Linked DNA regions of Cytobacillus luteolus. The protein of the gene in region 1 binds, or shares a complex with, the protein of each later gene. Links are inferred from orthologs where the notes say so. Each region holds a gene or a part of one and is shown on either strand. Other genes may lie near its edges.

What was found.
Region 2: the proteins of J2Z26_RS09015 (region 1) and smc are in contact, whole or in part, in a crystal structure (PDB 3ZGX), measured with the Bacillus subtilis proteins. The link is inferred for Cytobacillus luteolus from one-to-one orthologs.

The regions. Positions count from the first base shown.
Region 1 is NZ_JAGGKM010000003.1:118,625-121,847, forward strand. What follows is about bases 179-3,076. They hold J2Z26_RS09015 (segregation/condensation protein A), read left to right. Parts: upstream 179-1,201; coding sequence 1,202-1,951; downstream 1,952-3,076. Other genes in these bases: J2Z26_RS09000 (GNAT family N-acetyltransferase), read left to right, coding at 179-183; J2Z26_RS09005 (DUF309 domain-containing protein), read right to left, coding at 228-746; J2Z26_RS09010 (YjcZ family sporulation protein), read right to left, coding at 891-983; scpB (SMC-Scp complex subunit ScpB), read left to right, coding at 1,948-2,547; J2Z26_RS09025 (hypothetical protein), read left to right, coding at 2,645-3,064. In the rest of the region: more of J2Z26_RS09000, read left to right, coding at 1-178; J2Z26_RS09030 (YpuI family protein), read left to right, coding at 3,110-3,223. UniProt on the Bacillus subtilis protein: Participates in chromosomal partition during cell division. May act via the formation of a condensin-like complex containing Smc and ScpB that pull DNA away from mid-cell into both cell halves.
Region 2 is NZ_JAGGKM010000002.1:362,069-366,557, reverse strand. Bases 1-4,164 are described here. They hold smc (chromosome segregation protein SMC), read left to right. Parts: upstream 1-397; coding sequence 398-3,964; downstream 3,965-4,164. Other genes in these bases: ftsY (signal recognition particle-docking protein FtsY), read left to right, coding at 3,992-4,164; rnc (ribonuclease III), read left to right, coding at 1-247. Also shown: more of ftsY, read left to right, coding at 4,165-4,489. UniProt on the Bacillus subtilis protein: Required for chromosome condensation and partitioning.

The DNA.
Region 1 (3,223 bases):
ATAACAATTCTTGAAAATGGTGATGCCATCATTCAGCATATCAGTGTTAATCCATCACACAGACATCAAGGAATTGGCAAAATGATGGTGAAGGCGATTAAGGACTCGTTACCAGGTAAAGTTGTAACATCAAATGAACATACGGCTTCTTTCTTAGAGAAATGTGAAGTAGAAGGTTGCTAGTTATATAAGTGAATGAAATTAAAAAAGGTAAGACTCATTGAGTCTTACCTTTTTTTCTTAATCTCCATTTGTCTATCTCGTTCTTCAATCACATCACTGCGATCTCTCAGTTTATGTTTGTTTATGATGTATTCATCTGTGGGAGCATTGGTTAATCCCCATTGAAGTCCTTGTTTCTTGCAGTTTTGGATACAATCGGTCAAGAGATTGTTATCAGTAATTGGTAAGTTAATAGAGGTGTATGGTTTCTTTAGTTTGATTTCAGAGAGCCGTTCTTCCAGAAGAGTAATCAGTTTTTGATAATCTATACCAAGTTTTAAAATCATTTTCTCTTCGGTTTTAATGATGGATAATGAATTTTTGATCATACGATAGGCTCCGGAAAAGTTTTCTCGACGTTGGTGATATAAACCAACTGCCAACTGGATTAACCCAACCCAATATTGCTTGCGTTCAGGTGGAGCATCCTCTTTCCAATACTCCTCTAAAACCTCATGACACTCAAAATAGTCTCGGTCTCCATGGAAATGAAAGAGAAATTGACGATATGCTTCTGGGTACATTGAATCTCTCCTTTTTATTATGTAACTTCATTTTATCATAATTTTGTAACAAACCGTTTGTACAGACTATCCTTTACTATAATTTAAAACAAAAAGTGCCCACTAGTCGTTGTGGGCACTTGCTATTTTTAATTTAATCTCGGTTTAGTACCAAGAAGCACCTACAATAATTAATAAAATGAATAATACTACAATTAACGCGAAACCGCCGCCAAATTTATATCCAGTGTCTCCCATGTTGAAATCCTCCTTTAAAAACTTTTGTATTACAGTGTTATATTATGTACCTAGTAGCTAGGTGTGTGGGCGAGTGTCCCGGTACAAAAGAAAAATCTAGATCCTTCTCTGTGAAAGCCAAAAAAATACTATTGGACAAGCTATTAATATGTTCTATACTTAGAAAGTATAGTGTATTTTTATTTATCATTACGTTTATTAGTTTGGTGGGGTTATGTGTGCAATACAGTGTAAAAATAGATGCTTTTGAAGGGCCATTGGACCTTTTATTACACTTAATAAATCGATTAGAGATTGATATTTACGATATACCTGTAGCGAAAATTACTGAACAATATATGTATTACATACAGGCTATGCAAGAACTAAAGCTCGATGTAGCAAGTGAATATTTAGTAATGGCAGCTACTCTTCTTGCGTTAAAAAGCAAGATGCTTTTGCCAAAAACTGAAGAAGAGTTAATAGATGATGATCTTGAATTACAATTAGAGGAAGACCCAAGAGAAGAACTTATGAGGCGACTTATCGAATATCGTAAATACAAGGAAGCTGCCAATGACCTTAAAGTGTTAGAGGAAGAGAGAGGTCAGGTATTTACTAAAGCCCCAAGTGATTTAAGTGAATTTACGGTCGAAGTAAAAGTGGAAAGTCACCCTCTAGATGTTAGCTTGTACGATATGCTAGGTGCTTATCAAAAACTGTTACGAAGAAAGAAACTTCAAAAACCACTCCACACTAAGATTGCCCGCCAGGATATTTCGATTGAAAGAAGAATGGACGAGATACTAGAGGAGTTAAGAGGAATTTCGGGTAGGATTAGCTTTAATGATCTGTTCCCTTATCATGACAAAGTCCATACAGTGGTAACATTTTTGGCGATTCTTGAACTTATGAAAAAAGATGTAATAAAGATTGAACAAGAAAATAACTTTGCAGATATTATGATCTCAGGTAAGGAAGGAAGATGATTGCTGGTATGGTTGTTCAGTGGAAAGCGATCGTTGAAGGTTTATTGTTTGCTGCGGGCGATGAAGGTCTTACTCTAAAGCAACTTGCAACAGTAATTGACGTTGAAGAGTCAATTATTCAGGATATTGTTAGTGAATTAAAGCTAGATTATGAAAATACAGACAGAGGAATTTGCTTAGTTGAAGTAGCTAATACATTTCAATTAACAACTAAAAAAGAGCATGCTGTTTACTTAAAAAAACTTGTAGAATCTCCTACCTCTACTACACTTTCACAGGCAGCCCTTGAGACGCTGGCTATAATCGCCTATCGTCAACCAATCACAAGAGCAGAAATTGAAGAAATTCGGGGAGTTAAGACAGAACGTCCTCTGCATACACTTACAGCCAAAGCGTTAGTAAAAGAGGTTGGACGTGCAGAAGGAACTGGTAGAGCGATCCTTTATGGTACAACTAAAGAATTTCTTGAGTATTTTGGATTAAAAACGATTCAAGAATTACCTCCATTGCCTGATAAAGTGGAAGAAGATTCTGGTCAGGATGAAGCAGATTTGTTTTTTGGGAAATTTCAAGATACACTAGAAGGCATTAATTAGTATAACAAGAATTTTATGGATATGTTAAGATAGACTTAGGTGAGGAAAATTCTCATTGAAGTAGATCAGATAAACTTAGGCTACTAGAGGTGGAAGAATGTTAATCAAACAATGCAAAGGATACGAGTTAGAGAAGGCACAATCCAATACATCTGAAGATTTTTTTAATCGCTCAGAAGTAACGTTTTCTGTAAATGGGGAAGAACGAACATTTCACTTATTGTATATTCGTTATTTTGATGAAGTTTTTTCACAGTTTACTCCCTATGAAAGTGACCCAGTCTTTACTGTTGGTTCCACAAATATCGAATTTAAAGACATTGTTGGATTGGTATGTTTATTAAAAAATCCTGGTTTTCAAAATCGAAAAAGAGTCTATATTAATACTCAAAAAGAGTTTGAAGAATATTTTAAAGATATCGAGTTTGATAAACTACCAGAAATTTTTGAGAGTATCATGAGATCAGGAAGTTATGAATTGAAGTCTCCATTAAGTTTTATTGTACAAACCCAGTAATCAAGAAAAGTTGTAAATAACCAATTAGGTGATGGGGGAGATTAGATGGGAAATTCAATGGTTAAGACTCAGACTGAGCAGGTAAAAGAATTTTTAAAATCGACTGTTACGATCGTTAATAATTATTTAAATGAAACGACTCTTCCTTCATTGCAGGCA
Region 2 (4,489 bases), on another replicon or contig:
TGAAGGTGCTTTTTCTCATGTGATGGATTACAAAAGTCAGTTGCAAGAACTAATACAACGAGACGCACGTGGAATGCTTGAGTATAAAGTTTTACAAGAAAAAGGCCCTGCACATAATCGTGAGTTTATGTCTAGAGTTTCCCTTGAAGGTGAAGAGCTTGGCATTGGTATTGGTAAATCAAAAAAAGAGGCAGAACAGAAGGCGGCTCAGGTTGCTTTAAAAGTGTTACTAGAAAAAATGAGTTAAGATATCTTAGTCCCCCTGCCAAAGGGGGATTTGTTATTTCATCAATTTCCAATATCCTCATTAAAAAAACATCTTAATAGCAACCGCATTTATGATAAAATATGTTAGAATTCATAGATTATATATTAATTATGCATAAGGGGGAGACTTATGTTCCTCAAACGTTTAGATATTGTTGGTTTCAAATCATTTGCTGAGAGAATGGCAATTGACTTTGTTCCAGGAGTTACAGCTGTAGTCGGACCAAATGGAAGTGGAAAAAGTAATATAACAGACGCAATGAGATGGGTATTAGGAGAACAATCTGTTAAATCGTTACGTGGTGCAAAAATGGAGGATATTATCTTTGGAGGTAGTGACTCTAGAAAAGCATTAAATATTGCAGAAGTTACTCTAACATTAGATAACGAAGATTATTTTTTACCGATTGATTATCACGAGGTGAGCGTTACTAGAAGAGTCTATCGTTCTGGCGATAGTGAATTTTTTATTAACAAACAGTCATGTCGCCTTAAAGATATTGTAGATCTTTTTATGGATTCCGGCCTTGGAAGAGAAGCATTTTCAATCATTAGTCAGGGGAAAGTTGAAGAAATTCTAAGTAGTAAAGCAGAAGAACGAAGAAGTATTTTCGAAGAGGCTGCTGGTGTTCTGAAATATAAAAATCGCAAGAAAAAGGCAGAATACAAGCTTGCAGAAACTCAGGAAAATGTAAATAGGGTTAACGATATCTTACATGAGCTTGAAGGTCAGGTAGAGCCTTTAAAAATTCAGGCTTCGATAGCAAAAGATTACTTACAGAAGAAAGAGGACCTTGAAAATATTGAAGTAGCCCTAACCGTCTATGAGATTGAGGATTTCCATACAAAATGGGAAGGCTATAATCAACAGATCGAACTTCATAAACGCCAGGAATTAGAGCTTTCAGCTGATTTACAGACGAAGGAAGCAGAAATAGAAAAGGTGCGTAATCATATAGATGCACTTGATGAATCTATAAATGATTTACAGCAGGTACTGTTAAAAGTCAGTGAAGAGCTAGAAAAGCTAGAGGGACGTAAAGAAGTCCTAAAAGAAAGAAAAAAGAATGCTCATCAAAATAAAGAACAATTATACAATCTTGCTTCTGACCTTAAGCAGAAGCAAGAACATTTAACGACTGTACGAGCAACTGAAAATGAGCTTCTACAAAAGTTAGCAGCAGAAGTCAAAAGTATAAAAGGTTCATTGAAAGATAAGCAAGCACTACTTGCAACGCATGATCAGAACATTGAAGAGAAGCTTGAAGACCTTAAGAGCGAATATATTGAGATGCTAAATAAACAGGCAACTTCACGAAATGAATTGAAATACATCAAGGAACAAATGAATCAGCAAGATGATAAAAATAGTAGGCTAGTTGAATCAAATCAGAAATACATTAAAGAACGAGAGTTCATTAGTGGAGAAAAAACAAGATTAAACCATGAGCTTTCTAAAGTAGAAGAACAATTAAGTATACAAATCTCTTCTTTTAGAGAAGAGCAAGCTAAGTTTGAAAACTTAAAGGCGAACTATCAAAAGAAAGAAACAACACTCTATCAAGCATATCAGTTTTTACAACAGACTAAATCTCGTAAGGAAATGCTTGAAGAAATGCAGGATGATTATGCTGGTTTCTTCCAAGGTGTAAAAGAGATATTACATGCGGCTAGAGAAGATAAGCTTCAGGGTATAGAAGGGGCAATCGCTGAGTTAATTAATGTTCCAAAAGATTATGAAACAGCGGTTGAAATTGCATTGGGTGGAGCTACACAGCATATTGTTGTAGACAATGAGCCAAATGGTAGACATGCTATTAATTACTTAAAACAGCATTCATTTGGACGTGCTACATTTTTGCCACTAAATGTTGTTAAAGAACGAACAATTCCATCAACACAACTCCAAACATTAAAGGGGCATTCTGCTTATATAGGTGTTGCTTCCGATTTAATTTCTTTCAATGATAAATACCATTCTGTGATTACAAATCTACTTGGAACGGTCATCGTTACCAAAGATTTAAAAGGAGCAAACGAATTAGCTCGTCTCTGTAACTATCGTTTCCGTCTTGTGACATTGGAGGGGGATGTGGTAAATCCAGGTGGATCTATGACAGGTGGAGCAGTTAAACAAAAATCGAATTCTTTATTAAGCCGTGGTCGTGAATTAGAAGATATCTCGCAAAAGCTTTCAGAGATGGAAGAGAAAACTGCAACGCTAGAGGAGCAAGTTAAACAATTAAAACAGTCAATCTCTACTCAAGAAATGACCGTGGCAGAGTTAAGGGAAGCCGGGGAAGCTCTACGTATTGAGCAGCAAAAAATTAAAGGAGATCTTCGTGAAGTTGAGTTTAAAGAGAAAAATGCGAATGAGCATTTATCCCTTTACGATCAAGAAAGACAGATGTCTGATTATGAAAATAAGAAAATGTCTGATCGAATTGTTGAATTAGAAACAATACTAGTAACAGTTTCTTCTGAAATTGAGCAGCTTGATCAGTCTATTAGTCAACTAAATCTACAAAAAAATAACCAGCGAACATCTAAGGAATCTCTACAGTCAGAAATTACAGACATAAAGGTTTTGCTAGCTGGGAAATTACAGCTAGTAGAAAGTCACCAAGAAAAGCTTCAAAAAATGACTGAGGAACTTGAAGAAACAGTAGCCAAGTATAAGGATACAACTGAAGATTTGAATCTTTTAACAAGTGAAATGACAACAAATAGCTCAGGTGAGGAAGAACTTGAAATTGCTGCAAAACGAAAGTCAAGTGATAAAACAGAGACCATTCAACTTATTGCAAGTAGAAGGGAACAGCGCCTGCAGCTTCAGACAAAACTTGAAGACCTTGAACGAGAGGTAAAAGAAGAGAAGCGAAATTATAAACAATTAGTGGATATCTTAAAAGATGAAGAAGTGAAGATGAATCGATTAGATGTGGAACTAGAAAATCGCTTATCACAGCTTCGTGAAGAGTACTTATTAACCTATGAAGCTGCAAAGGAAAAATATCCTCTTCAAATAGAAGTAGGAGAAGCAAGAAAGAAAGTAAAGCTTATTAAATTAGCAATTGAGGAACTTGGGACAGTTAACTTGGGTGCAATCGATGAATATGATAGAGTTTCAGAACGATATGAATTCTTAATTGAACAAAAGAATGACCTCCAAGAAGCAAAGGATACGCTCTATAAGGTTATTGATGAAATGGATGATGAGATGAAAAAGCGTTTCAATGAAACGTTTACTAGTATCCGTTCACACTTTGAAACAGTTTTTCAGGCGTTATTCGGCGGTGGTAGAGCAGACTTGCGTTTGACGGATCCATCTGATTTACTTAATACGGGTGTAGATATTGTAGCTCAGCCACCTGGAAAAAAACTACAAAATCTTGGTTTACTATCTGGAGGAGAAAGAGCATTAACGGCTATTGCATTATTATTCTCGATCTTAAAGGTAAGGCCAGTTCCATTTTGTGTGCTAGATGAGGTAGAAGCTGCTCTTGACGAAGCAAATGTGTTTCGTTTTGCTCAATACTTAAAGAATTTTAGTAGTGAAACACAATTTATTGTTATCACTCACCGTAAAGGTACAATGGAAGAGGCGGATGTTCTTTATGGAGTAACAATGCAAGAATCTGGCGTTTCCAAATTAGTTTCCGTAAGACTAGAAGAAACGAAGGAATTAGTGAAATAGTTTTTGATGAAAGGAAAGATACCTAAGATGAGCTTTTTTAAGAAACTAAAAGAAAAGATTACTAAGCAAACAGATTCGGTAAGCGAAAAGTTTAAAGATGGCTTATCAAAAACACGAAATTCATTTTCTGAAAAGGTAAATGATCTTGTCGCTAGATACCGAAAAGTAGATGAAGATTTTTTCGAGGAGTTAGAAGAAATATTAATCGCAGCAGATGTTGGCGTATCCACTGTAATGGAGTTAATTGATCAGCTTAAAACAGAAGTGAAAAGGCGTAATATTCAAGATACGAAAGATGTACAAGCTGTTATCTCCGAAAAGCTTGTTGACATCTATCAATGTGGGTCTGAACAGTCATCTGATTTAAATATTCAGTCAGAGGGCTTAACGGTTATTCTGATTGTAGGAGTTAATGGTGCAGGGAAAACAACTACAATTGGAAAACTAGCTAATCGCCTCAAAAATGAAGGGAAAACCGTTCTGCTGGCTGCTGGAGATACATTCAGAGCTGGTGCCATCGATCAA